3 regions of the Mycobacterium sp. NTMscope_MAC_269 genome follow, and region 3 is predicted to be linked to each of the others. Evidence: predicted binding sites of a transcription regulator. Region 3 holds the regulator's gene; each other region holds the start of a gene.
What was found. The regulator LexA, encoded in region 3, represses DNA repair genes until DNA is damaged. The targets are predictions, from matches to a motif close to CGAACANNTGTTCG.
Positions count from the first base shown of each region.

Region 1: a site for LexA is predicted at 2,785-2,798, ahead of ACZ50Z_RS03075 (HNH endonuclease signature motif containing protein). Genes of this name have one in related genera too.
Region 2: a site for LexA is predicted at 1,237-1,250, ahead of ACZ50Z_RS01095 (HNH endonuclease signature motif containing protein). Genes of this name have one in related genera too.

Region 1 is NZ_OZ335668.1:620,904-625,344, reverse strand. Features, by position in the region: gene ACZ50Z_RS03085 (permease) at 1-829, shown strand, start outside; gene ACZ50Z_RS03080 (thiamine pyrophosphate-requiring protein) at 836-2,545, opposite strand; gene ACZ50Z_RS03075 (HNH endonuclease signature motif containing protein) at 2,878-4,107, shown strand; one part of gene ACZ50Z_RS03070 (IS3 family transposase) at 4,122-4,407, shown strand; AL1L pseudoknot at 4,397-4,441, shown strand, end outside; one part of gene ACZ50Z_RS03070 (IS3 family transposase) at 4,407-4,441, shown strand, end outside.
Region 2 is NZ_OZ335668.1:224,964-229,404, forward strand. Features, by position in the region: gene ACZ50Z_RS01095 (HNH endonuclease signature motif containing protein) at 1-1,222, opposite strand, end outside; gene ACZ50Z_RS01100 (DUF4129 domain-containing protein) at 1,408-2,352, shown strand; gene ACZ50Z_RS01105 (hypothetical protein) at 2,349-2,831, shown strand; gene ACZ50Z_RS01110 (AAA family ATPase) at 2,851-3,828, shown strand; gene ACZ50Z_RS01115 (DUF58 domain-containing protein) at 3,836-4,441, shown strand, end outside.
Region 3 is NZ_OZ335668.1:821,370-825,810, reverse strand. Features, by position in the region: gene nrdR (transcriptional regulator NrdR) at 1-299, opposite strand, end outside; gene ACZ50Z_RS04090 (LysM peptidoglycan-binding domain-containing protein) at 452-946, opposite strand; gene lexA (transcriptional repressor LexA) at 1,240-1,938, shown strand; gene ACZ50Z_RS04080 (LGFP repeat-containing protein) at 1,948-4,173, opposite strand.

The DNA.
Region 1 (4,441 bases), 200 kb from region 3:
TTGGCAGTTCACCGCCGCCGAGTTCGTCGGCGGTCCGTTGATGATCGTGGCGCTCGCCGTCTTGTTCCGGCTGTTCGTGCGTTCGCGACTCGTCGACGCCGCCCGCGAGCAGGCCGAGCGGGGAATCGCCGGCTCGATGGAAGGCCATGCCGCCATGGACATGTCGATCAAAGGGGAAGGCTCGTTCTGGCAACGGCTCTTTTCCCCGGCGGGCTTCACCTCGGTCTCGCACGTGTTCGTGATGGAGTGGCTGGCGATACTGCGCGACCTTGTTCTGGGCCTGCTGATCGCGGGCGCCGTCGCGGCCTGGGTCCCCGAAAAGTTCTGGCAGAGCTTCTTTTTGGTGGATCATCCGGTCTGGTCGGCGCTGTGGGGCCCGCTCGTGGGCCCGGTCGTGGCGATCGTTTCGTTTGTGTGCTCGATCGGCAACGTCCCGCTGGCCGCGGTGCTGTGGAACGGGGGCATCAGCTTCGGGGGCGTCATCGCGTTCATTTACGCCGACCTGTTGATCCTGCCGATCCTGAACATCTACCGCAAGTACTACGGCACCAAGATGATGCTGACGTTGCTGGGCACCTTCTACGCCGCGATGGTCGCCGCCGGATATCTGGTCGAATTGATTTTCGGCACAACCGGTCTCATTCCGGCGCAGCGCAACGCGACCGTGCTGGAGGCGTCGATCTCATGGAACTACACGACGTTCCTCAACATCGCGTTCCTGGCGCTCGCGGTCATCCTCGTGGTCCGGTTCATCACCTCCGGGGGCTTGCCGATGCTGCGCATGATGGGCGGCTCCCCCGGTGCCGACGGATCGGGGCATCGGCACTGACGCGTTTCAGGGTTGCGGCAGCTGCACGTCCAGCACCGCGCACCGGCCCTGGTCGGCCTCGGCGAGCGCCCATCCGATGGCCTCACGCATCTCCGTCGGCGTGGCCACACTGCGTCCGCTGCCCCCGCACGCCCGCGCCAGGGCGGCGTAGTCGGTGTCCGGCGTGAGCCGGGTTTCGGGAAAGTCGTTTTCCCGCACCGATATTCCCTGCTGGTACAGCTCCGCGACGGGCAGCCTGGAGGCCAGGTACGAGTGGTTGTTCAAGACCACCGTCACGAACGGCGCGCCATGGCGATGCGCCGACCACAACGCGGCGGTGGGCACACCGAAGTTGAACGAACCGTCGCCGCAGATCGCGACGACGGGCGCCTGCGGCCTGGCCAGTTTGACCCCGAAAGCGCCGCCGAGCGCCCAGCCCAATGCCGGTGCGCCCGTGTCGAAGAACTGCCCCGGCGGTCGCTGGACCTGCCGGGCCACGGCGGGCCGGTTGGTCACCGCCTCCTGGACGACGACGGCGTTTTCCGGCAGCGCGCCGCCCAGCGCGGCCAACATCGCGTCGGGTACGTCCGCCGGACGATCGGACGCGGCCCGGCGAATCGCCTCCCTGCGGCGTTGCGCGACATCGGATTCGGCCGCTTGCCGCCGCGCGCCCCATTTCTCGCGTAGCTCGTCGGTGGCCAGCCGCAGCAGGGTCTGCTCGAGCAGCAGCAGCGTCACCCGGGTGTCGGCGGTCAGCGCGATCTCGACCGGATAGGACCACAACGGCATGCTGGCCTTGACGGGGTCCGCGTCGATCTGCACCACGCGGGCATCCGCGGGCGGGGCGAGCTGCGCGGGCACCCAGGGCACTTCGGAGTCCAGCAGCAGCACGGTGTCGGCGGTTTCGAGCGGGCCCGCGTCGCCGACCACGTGCAGGGGGTGCCCGAGCGGTAGGTTGGCACGGTCGCCCTGATCGATCACCGGCGCCCCGAGCAACTCGGCGATGCGAGCCAGCACGATCGCGGCCCCGGGCTCCGCCGCGGTCCTGGACGTGACAATGACGACCCGCTGCCCGGCGACCAGGATCCCGGCCAACCGGCCCAGGGCACCGGGGTCCGGGCCGGGCGGAACGGCCGGCGGCAGCCGCCGCGGCAACGCACGGCTGCCAGGCTCCATCAGGGCTTCCCGCGGCAGCATGACGTAGGCGGGGCCGGAAGGACTGGATCGGGCGACCTGGAACGCCCGCCGGACGATCGGCGCCAGCTCACGGCCGCGCGGAACCTCCATGTGCCATTTGGCGTAGTTGCGCACGACGGCCGGCTGGTCGAGTTGCTCCTGCTGCCAATGGATGTAGGTGTCGCGATGGCCGCGGACCTCCGGCGCCGAACTGTAGGGCGTGCGGCCGGCGAACACCACCACCGGCGTCGCGTTGCGCTGGGCGTTGTGCAGCTGACAGCCCAGGTTCAGCGTCCCGGCATCGACGTGCACCATGACCGCCTGCGGACGGCCGCTGGCCATGTGGTGACCGATGGCCGCCGCCAAGGCGATGCTCTCGTGGACACACAGCACCGCCTGCGGGCTCGGTGTGCCGGCCGCGCGGGCCGCCGCCAGCGCTTCCTGGATCGGGGCGGAATCCGTCCCGGGATTGATGAAGAAGTGTGCGACGCCCTCGTCGGCGAGCAGGGCGACCAGGTCGGTCGCGGCCTCGGGAACGTCGAACAGGTTCTCTACCGTCATGGCCGTTCTCCTATCGACGTCGGCGACCGCGCGGATACCCCCCTCTTCTTCCGGTCAGATCTTCAAGGTACGTTCCGCGGTGGCGTATTTGGCCTTTTCCGGTCGACTGGGCTCGGCGTTGCGCGCCCGGAGCCATCGGATACCCGCGCAGCTGCTGGCTACGCCACACCGTGGTCGTCTCGTCAATGGCGTTGCCGCCCAAAGTCTTTCGATGTCAGGCTGCGGGCCTCAGCGCCGGCGGAAGAGCTTTTCGCAGGGTGGATGGCGAGCGGTCGAGCATCGGCGCGGATCGACGGCCGAAACTTGTCGTACCCCGCTGCCATGATGTCGTTATGTCTTCGATCGCATCTGCTGACGCCGTGGGGTTGAGTCCTGCCGAGCGTGTGGGGGTGTTGTTTGAGGAGTTGGCGGAGTTGGCCGGTCAGCGCAACGCGATCGATGCGCGCATCGTGGCGATCATCGCCGAGATCGACCACGACGGGCTGGGCGGGATCACCGGGGCGCGCTCGGTGCCGGCGTTGGTGGCCTGGAAGCTGGGCTGCTCGCCGGGCACCGCCCACACCATCGCCACCATCGCCCACCGACTCGAGGAATTCCCGCGCTGCGCGGCGGGTATGGGTGAGGGCCGGCTGTCGCTGGATCAGGTCGGGGTCATCGCCGCCCACGCGGGCAAAGGATCTGATGCGCACTACGCCCAACTCGCCGCGGTCGCCACGGTCAACCAGCTGCGCACCGCGATCAGACTCGAACCCCGACCCCAACCCGAACCCCGCCCTGAGTCTGGGCCCGAGCGTTCGATCACCACGACCACCACCGAGGCGGGCAGCTGCTATCGGATCACCCTTGCCCACCACGAGGCGGCGAAATTCGACGCCGCGTTGGCATCTCACCGGGATGCGCTGATCGCCGAATGGAAACACGACCACGACAATGGCCAGGGCACCGGCGACCGGGGCGCTTCAGCACAGCGGCCGCCGTTGTCGAGCACCGCCGACGCGTTCATGCGCCTGATCGAGACGGGATGGGACGCCGAGGCCACCCGCCGCCCGCACGGGCAGCACACCACCGTGGTCGCCCACCTCGACGTCGCCCAGCGTGCTGCGGCACTGCATCTGGGTCCACTGCTACCTGATGCCGAACGCCAATACCTGACCTGTGATGCCACCTGCGAAGTCTGGTTCGAACGCCACGGCGAACCCATCGGCGCCGGGCGCACCACCCGGATCATCAGCCGGCGGCTTCGCCGTGCCCTCGAGCACCGCGACCCCATGTGCGCAATACCCGGGTGTGGGGCCACCCGCGGGCTGCACGCCCACCACATCTGGCACTGGGAAGACGGCGGCCCCACCGAGTTGGCCAACCTGGTGCTGGTCTGCCCCTACCACCACCGGCTGCACCACCGCGGCGAGATCACCATCACCGGACCCGCCGACGCCCTCCTCGTCACCGACAGCACCGGCCAACAGCTACGCGCAGCACCGCTGGCACACCCACCAACCCAACCCCCACCCGCTGTCCCACCCTGCCCTGAAGTACCCCAGGTTTTGTTCCGATCCTTATAGGAGGATTGGAAGCTATGCCCCGTCAGTATCCGCCGGAGTTTCGCTCTCGTGCGTTGCGGTTGTTGGACACCATGTTGGAAACCTCGGATATATCGGAGTTTGAGGCCATCAGGTCGGTGGCCAGCAAACTCGGTATTGCGCAGGAGTCGGTGCGTCGATGGCGGCGCAAAGCGCAGGTCGATACCGGGGAGCGTCCCGGCACGACCAGTTCTGAGCACGCCGAGATACGCCGCCTTAGGCGAGAGAATCTCGAATTGCGTAGGGCCAATGAGATTTTGAAGTCTGCATCCGCGTTTTTCGCAGCGGAGCTCGACCGCCCCGCACCGAAATGATC
Region 2 (4,441 bases), 600 kb from region 3:
AGGCGAAAAACAGCTTGTCCGCGTCGGTCCGGCCCCCGTCCGCCCACTCGGGCGCATGATGGACCTCGCAGTGATAACCGGGTTCGAGGCAATTGGGCCGGGTGCATCCGCGGTCGCGCGCATAGCAGATGATCCGTTGATCTGCGGTCGCGATCCGTTTTTGGCGGCCCAAATACAACGGACGCCCGGTGTGCTCGTCGAACACGGCCAGATAGTGAATTGCCTTGGACGCCATGCGAAGCAGATCCGGCATGGGCAGGCGCGAGCCACCGCCGGTGTGCGCGGGTGTAGGCATCGGGACCGACGAGTCGACGGCGGCGTGCGCGGCCTGGTCGAGTTCGGCGAGCGTGGTGGTGGCGATCACCGTGACGGGATGACCGCGGTGCACGCCGAGTTGACCGGAGCCGATGGCCGATTCCAGGCCGATCTTGAGGGCGTCGTGGCAGCGCTGGGCCGGTGTGCGCTCATCGCGCGCCTCGGTATCGCCATCCGCACTATCGGGCTGATGGCGGCCGGGCCGCACGGCCGCCTCGACGGCTTCAAAATAGGCGCGGGTCTCGGGATCCAGCAGACCGGACAGTCGTGACATTCCGTCTGGGCCCTGAGGGCCGAGGTGCAGCCCACGGCGGCGGGCCCGGTCGACGTCGTTGAAAAGACCGTCCGGATTTAGGTAGTCGGCAATGCGCCGGCCCAGTTTGGTGACCACGGCTGCGTCCACTGTCGCCGCGTGTTGCACCAGCCTGCGCTCGGCGTCTGCCGCGTCGGCGGGGGAGACGCGGGAGGGCAACGTGTCGACAGCGGCGCACACGGCGCGGATGTGGTCCTCGCCGACCGTGCCGGCTGACACCGCCGCCGACAAGGCCGGGAACTCGGGTTCCAGCGGTAAACCGGTCAGGGAACGCCGCGGCTGAATACGGGCGGCGAGTTTGAAGCGGCGGGTGATCTCCTTGGGCGTGATACGAAGTCGCGCCCACAGCGTGGTGCGCACCGACGGCACCGACCCGGGGCCGTCCGGGGGGTCGGCGATCTCACCGAAGACCCGATACATCAGACCCCGGTTGGTGCGGTGCTGGATCTCCAGGCGTTCGGCGACCTCGACCCGAAAGGCGTTACCGACCACATCCGATGAGGTCTGGCGCAGCACGTCGTGGGCCGCGTCGATCGCGTCGAGCGCAGCGCCGAGCCGCTCCTGCGCCTGCGCCGAGTTCCAGAAGGCGCCCATGCAGACGACGGTATCGAATATGTGTTCGATGGACATACGGCGAGGGCAATCTGTGGATGAACCGCCGACTGTGGATAAGCGACGGCGCCAGTCCTGGCACTGGGGCCGCCTGACGTGCAAGTATGAGCAAAGTTAGTGCCGCAACGGCGGCAGGCAACCGGTTGAGTGGTGTGCCCATGCCTGGTATGGACAAGCCGACAGGGCGGGTCGTGGCCCTGATCGTCCTTCTGCTCGTGGTCGCGGCCGCCCTGCGCGGGTATCTCCCGGCCCAACACCACGTCGCGCGCAGCGAGTCGGGGGGCCGGGCGGCGATGGTGTTCGTGGTCACGATGCTGGCGGCGACGCTCGCATTGGTCGCCATCGCGGTCGTCGCGCGGTTGCGAGATCCACGGGTGCCCGCGCCATCCGCCGGCGCACTATCCGACATGCTCGGTACCGGACGGGGCCGACCGAGCTGGCGCGTGTTGCTGATCGGCCTCGCGGTGATCGTGGCCTGGCTGTTGATCGTGATGCTGCTGGCCCGACTCTTGGCGGCGCACGGCGTCACGCCCCCGTCGTCGCCATCCGAGACCGGCGCCCCTCCCTCGTCGCCGGGGGCCACACCGCCGCCGCAGCAGAATCAGCACCGTCCGCGCGACGGCTCGCAGAACATGCTGGGCGCCTTGCTCGCCGCCACGGTCGCGATGTTGTTGATGATCGTCGCCGGAACGGTCGCCACGGCGAGGCGACGGTGGCGTCCGGTGCCGCCCGGCATCGCCGACGACCCGGCCGAGCCCCCGGCGCCGCGGGCCCCTTCGCGGTCGTTGGCCCGGGCGGCCGAACGCGGACTGGCCGAGATGACGGACCTGCGCCGCGAACCGCGCGAGGCGATCATCGCCTGCTACGCCGCGATGGAACGCGAACTCGCGCATGTTCCCGGCGCCGTCCCCCAGGACTTCGACACCCCGTCCGAGGTGTTGGCCCGCGCCGTCGAACACCATGCCCTGCACGCCGATAACGCCGTCGAATTGGTGAACCTGTTCACCGAGGCGCGGTTCAGCCCGCACGTGATGAACGAGGGCCACCGCGACGAGGCGGTGCGCGTGCTTCGATTGGTCCTCGACGAACTCCGATCGCGGAGCGCCGCATGAAAAAGACCACGGCCCTGGGGATTTTCCTCATCATCGGCATCGAGCTGCTGGCGCTGACGCAGCAGGACCGCCGACTCGTGTTGGCGGCCTCCGGCATCGGCCTGGCCCTGGTGCTGCTCAGCCTGCGGCGCACCCTGGGGCGCGGACTCGAGCCCGACACCGAGCCGGACGCCGACGACCTCGGGGATTCGTTGCGCCGCTGGCTTACCACCACTGAGACGACGATCCGCTGGTCGGAGGCCACCCGGGCCGACTGGGACCGGCATCTGCGGCCGATGCTGGCCCGACGCTACGAAATCGCCACGGGCCAAAGGCAAGCCAAAGACCGTGCGGCGTTCCACGCGACCGGCCGAATGCTCTTCGGTGTCGAACTGTGGGACTGGGTGAACCCCAACAACGTCATGCGCAACGGTGACCGCCATCCGGGACCGGGCCGGGCGGCGCTGGAAGAGATTCTGCGAAAGTTGGAGCAGGTATGACAGGGGGCGCGATCCGGACATGACGCTGCCGGCGGCAACCACGACCGCACACTGCGAGGCGATTCTCGACGAGATAGAACGCGTGGTGGTGGGGAAGCGCTCCGCGCTCAAGCTCATCCTCACCGCGGTTCTCGCGCGCGGCCACATCCTCATCGAGGACCTGCCTGGCCTCGGCAAGACGCTGATCGCCAGATCGTTTGCGGCCGCGCTGGGCCTACAATTCACCCGCGTACAGTTCACCCCCGATCTGCTGCCCGCGGACCTGCTCGGCTCGACGATCTACGACATGCAATCGGGCCGGTTCGCGTTTCGGCCCGGACCTATCTTCACCAACCTGTTGCTCGCCGACGAGATCAATCGCACGCCGCCGAAAACCCAGGCCGCGCTGCTGGAGGCGATGGCCGAACGACAGGTCAGCATCGACGGCGAAACACACCAACTGTCAAGGCCTTTCATCGTGCTGGCCACCGACAACCCGATCGAGTACGAGGGCACCTACCCGCTGCCCGAGGCGCAGCTCGATCGGTTCGCGATCCGGCTGGAACTGCGGTATCTCTCCGAACACGACGAGACCTCGATGTTGCGCCGTCGCCTCGAACGCGGTTCGGCCGAGCCGACGGTCAACCAGGTCGTCGACGCGCACGACCTGCTGGCGATGCGGGAATCGGTCGAGCAGGTGACCGTGCACGAAGACGTCCTGCATTACGTGGTCTCACTGGCCAATGCGACGCGGCACCATCCGCAGGTCGCGGTCGGCGCCAGCCCGCGCGCCGAACTCGATCTGGTCCAACTCGCCCGCGCCCGCGCGCTGCTGCTCGGCCGCGACTACGTGATCCCCGAGGACGTCAAGGCGCTCGCCACCGCGGCGGTCGCGCACCGCATCACCCTGCGCCCGGAAATGTGGGTCCGAAAGATCCAGGGCACCGACGTCATCGGGGAGCTGTTGCACCGGTTGCCGGTGCCGCGCACCGGTGCGAGCCCGGGGGAGACCGGATGAGCCCGGCGTGACGCAGAGCCGCGAGGCCGAGTTCCGCTGGCGCGCATCATCATTGACGCGTGCGATCGCGAGCTGCGCGGGGTTTGCGATGGCCGCTGCCGTCATCGGCGCCCGGTGGCAGCTGATCGCGTTCGCGGCGCCGCTGCTCGGCGTGCTGTGTTCGATCAGCTGGCAGCGGCCGGTGCCGGCGATTCGCGTGCACGGTGTGCCCGACGCGCAGCGATGCTTCGAAAGCGAGCAGGCGCACCTGCGGGTGTGGATCACCGGAGAAGAACAGGGGCTGTCGGCCGCCCGGCTCACGGTCGGAGACGTCGAGGGGATGGATCTCGAGATCTCCGATGCTGTTGCGGGCCAGGAGAAGTCGGTCACGGCGACGGCGCAACGCTGGGGACGGTACCCGATCGCGGCCCGCGTCGACGTCGTTGCGCGCGGTGGGTTGCTCACCGGCACGGCCGTCGTCGACACCGCCGAGGTGATCGTCTTTCCGCTGACGCCGCCGCAGTCGACGCCGATCCCGCAGACCGAGTTGCTTGACCGGCTGGGCGCCCATCTGACCCGGCACGTCGGCCCCGGCGTGGAATACGCCGACATTCGCCCCTACGTGCCCGGCGAC
Region 3 (4,441 bases):
ACCTCCGGGGAGGCGACGGCGCGCACGGTGTCTTCGACCTGCTGGGCCAGCAAGTTCAGTGCGTCGTCATCGACCTGACGGCCCTGACAGGCCCGGCGGACCCCGCTGATGACCTTCTCCCTGCTGAAGGGCTCGGTGACGCCGCTGCGCTTGACCACCGCCAGGACCGCGGTTTCCACCGTGGTGAAACGTTTTCCGCACTCCGGGCACGATCGGCGGCGCCGGATGGCCTGCCCTTCGTCGGTTTCGCGCGAGTCGATCACCCGGGAATCCGGGTGACGGCAGAAGGGACAGTGCATGACCGCTCCTTCACCGTGCCGACAACCAGGTACCGCAGAACTTTGAGCGTACCTGTGCGCTGACCTGCACGGCTAACGGAGCCGCCGTCCGCGTGGCCGCGCCAAGGGCGGCGGGCACCCGTCGGGCCGGAGCCGTTGCCGCACAACGACCGTCAGCCGATCGGGGCGATCAGCGTTTGGCCGGCAACCAGCGTCGCCGAGTTCAGGTCGTTGAGCTCACGGATGCGGTCGGCTACCTGGGCGGCCGGAGCGTCGGGCGCCACCCGGTGAGCGACATCCTGCAGCGACTCCCCCGCGTCGACCCGCACGACGGCGAGCCGGTCCGGAACCGGGGCGGCCGAATTCGTGGAGTCGCCGTTGAGGACCTGCCCTACGTTCGCGACGAGGCCCAACCACAACGTGATCGCCCCGGCGGCCAGCGCCAGGCCGACCGTCGTTGCCCAGGTGACGGAGCGCCTGCGGTGCGGAGCGACAGACATCGCGACCCCGGTGCCGTAGTAGCGCGTCGACGCGCCCGCCGGCCGCGACGGCGCGGGCCTGCGGGACCGGGCCAGGCCGTCCCTGCCGTACCGAACGCCCTGAACCGGTCCGTTGATCGGGCGCCGAAGACTGCTGCTACGCGGCGCAACCGTGTGGATGACTGTCATCTTCGTTCCTCCGGTCAACTAGCTCTCGCTCGTGTGTTCGACTCTAATCGCTTGTGTGTTCGAAACCCGAACATTTGAGCGAAGCGTGTCGCACGAGCAGAACGCTAGATCACACCACCGACAAGTCCGTCGGCCCTTATCACTGTCACGAGGCACAAATACCCGATCTCCGCAAGAGTTACACATTTGTGATTCGGCCGATGGCGGTGCTTTTCCGGGCTGCGGGACACCGCGCGACACGCTAGTCGAACACATGTTTGATTCTTGTCGGCGGTGCGGCTACATTCAGTGGCATGGGCGACAGCAACGACATCTCCCCGGCCGGAGCCGGCGGCCGGCTGCACTCCGTGGATTCCGCGCTGACCGAACGGCAGCGCACCATTTTGAATGTCATCCGCGCCTCGGTGACCAGCCGCGGCTATCCCCCGAGTATCCGCGAGATCGGCGACGCCGTCGGCCTGACGTCGACGTCCTCGGTGGCACACCAGCTGCGCACACTGGAGCGCAAGGGATATTTGCGCCGCGACCCCAACCGCCCGCGGGCGGTCGATGTCCGCGGCGCCGACGACGACGTGGCGGCCCCCGCCACCGAGGTGGCCGGATCGGACGCGCTGCCGGAACCCACGTTCGTCCCGGTGCTCGGGCGCATCGCGGCCGGCGGGCCGATCCTTGCCGAAGAAGCGGTCGAAGACGTGTTTCCGCTGCCGCGCGAGCTGGTCGGCGAGGGCACGCTCTTCCTGCTCAAAGTGGTGGGTGACTCGATGGTGGAGGCCGCGATCTGCGACGGCGACTGGGTGGTGGTGCGCCAGCAGAACGTCGCCGACAACGGCGACATCGTCGCGGCGATGCTGGACGGCGAGGCCACCGTCAAGACGTTCAAACGCGCGGGCGGTCAGGTGTGGCTGATGCCGCACAACCCGGCGTTCGACCCCATCCCGGGCAACGACGCGACCGTGCTGGGCAAGGTCGTCACGGTGATCCGCAAGGTCTAGCGACCGGGGCTAGTCGGCCCTGGTGAAGCCGTTGGCCACCGCGACCTCTTCGCTGGACAGCCAGATCTCGGGAAGCGTGTCCTGGTAGAGGTCGCTGCCCGGCGTGTAATACAGGCCGTAGCGAGCGCTCGCCTTGATCGGGTAGCCGTCGGGCGGCTGGTACGGGTCGTCGAGCGGCAGGTGGATGGTCGGGCGCCCATCCGGGCCCGCCAGCCCATTTTCCGAGCTGTCTTCGGCGTCCGCGGCGGCGTGCCGTCCGCTGGATCGCTGCGCCGCCCCGGCGAAGGCGCCGGCCCCGGCCGCGGCGGCCGCGGCCTCGCCTGGCTCGGCGACGAAATCCCGCTCGGCGGCGAAATCGTCTGCGGGTTCGACATCCGCATCCGGCACGGCGACGTCGGGATAGTCATCCTCGGGGGCGGCGGTTTCCAGGGCGCCGGTCACGGCGTCGGCATCGGGCGGGGTGCGGGGGACGGCGACGTCGGGATACTCGTCGTCGACGTACTCCTCCTCCGCATAGCCGGCATCAACGTAATCGGCGTCGACGTAGGCGGCGTCATCGGCGGTCTCGGACTCGGCGACCTCGGGAACGGCGTCGGTGTAGTCGGTGTAGTCGGCTTCGGCATCGGGATAGTCAGCCTCCGACAGCATCTCCTCCGAGACGACGGGGATGGAATCGGTGTCGATCGCGTCGGGGTCTTCCTCCTCGATCCCGTAGTCGCTCTCCGACGGCGCCTGACGCTGCCAACTGACCCGCGCGGTGCCCGCGCCATCGGTCGCCTGCTCGGGTTCGTGCGACCCCCCGAGCGCGAAATGCTCGGTCGCGAGGTCGGGGTCCTCCGGGCCCCAGGGCGCCTCGGCCGCGTCATAGCCGCGGTCGGGCACATAGCCGGCAGCCTCATCCGCCTCAGAGCGACGCCGGCGCCACCCGAACAGCACCCACGCCAACACCACCAGCAGCACCAGCACCGGAATGACGGCCAGCCACCACCACGAATGCCAGCCGAACGTGGTGGCGTGCGACGATGTGGCCGAGTTGCTCGGCTGGTTCTGACCCGACACCTGCAGGCCGCTCAACAACGGCGCGAGGTTGGACGGATCCGTCGTGAACGTGTTCTTCGCCCGGTTCCACGAAACCTTGCCGCCGGTGAACTGCTGCGAGATCACGTCGCCGTCCACGGCCTGGTCGCCGACCGGAGCGCCGAGTTTGCCCGCCGGCCCGCGCAGTTTGTCCCAGGCCGCCTTCATCGCCCCGCGCACGACGAACGCGCCGTGCTCGGCGGTCCGGAAGATCACCGGCTTGTCGGCGGCCGAGAAGGTGCAGATCCGGCTGGACGGGCCGATTCCGCCGTCGGTTTCGTTGGTGACGGGAAATCCGAGGCCGCTGCCGACGGGGCCGCCGAGGGACTCGTATTTGGCCAAGATGTCGGTCTCGAGGGCGTTCGCGCCGGTGGCCGGGGTGAAGAACACCTTGCCACCGGCGAAGTTCTGGACGATGCCGTCACCGCCGATGGGCGTCTGCCCGCCCTGCTTGGCGCCGAGCGGTCCATTGGGTCCCCCGGCCGCCCGCCAGGCCATGTTGATGGCCGCGGTGGGATCGATCGCCACCTGCAGGCCCTTCAATTGGTCGGCCAGCCCGGGCGGTTCGGTGGTGAACTCCTTGGTCTGCCGGTTCCACGAAACCTGGCCGCCGCTGAACTTCTGCGAGGACACCTCGCCGTTGTAGGTTTCGTCGCCGACCGGCACACCGAGGACCCCGCCCGAACTGCCCAGCTTGTCCCAGGCGGAGTTGATGGCCCCCCGCACGACGTACGGGCCGTGCTCCGGCGTCCAGAAAATGACCGGCTTGTCGGTTGCCGAGAAGGTGATCACCCTGCTGTCGGGGCCCGCCAGGCCGGGCACTTCGTTGATGGCCGGGAACCCCAGATCGCTGCCGACCGGGCCGCCCAACATCTCGTACTTCTCCAGGATGGGGCCGTAGGCGAATTTAGCCCCGGTGGCCGGGGTGAAGAACATTTTGCCGCCGTCGAAGTCGAGGGCGAACCCGTCGCCGGCGGGGTAGACGTCACCCTTGCGGGGGCCGAGCGGGGACGTGTCGCCGCCGGCCTTCTCCCACGCGGCCATCATCGCCGCTTCGGCGTCGCCTATCGGGCTCGCTGTCGCGACGGGCGCCAGCAATACGGCGGCTAGTGCTGTGGTCGTCAGGCTGACCAGCGCGCTTCCGATCAGCTTGCGCATGTGACCTCTATGCACCTTCACCAAGCCTTCCAGCCTCCGGATAGGGCTCCATCTGCGGCTATGCCCTTACCTGCATAACCGGCGAGCGGGCCGTTCTTCCGCGGGGAATGGACCCGCTTACGATCCGCCTTATCGCCGGGCTCGCATAACTTTGCTCCAGCCAACAAGAAATGCGAAGTCAAATCACGAATTTTACAAAAAGGGATACCACACCGATGTCGAAATGATGCCGGGCCACTGCCGAATCGCGACCATCCCTGTGCCGGGA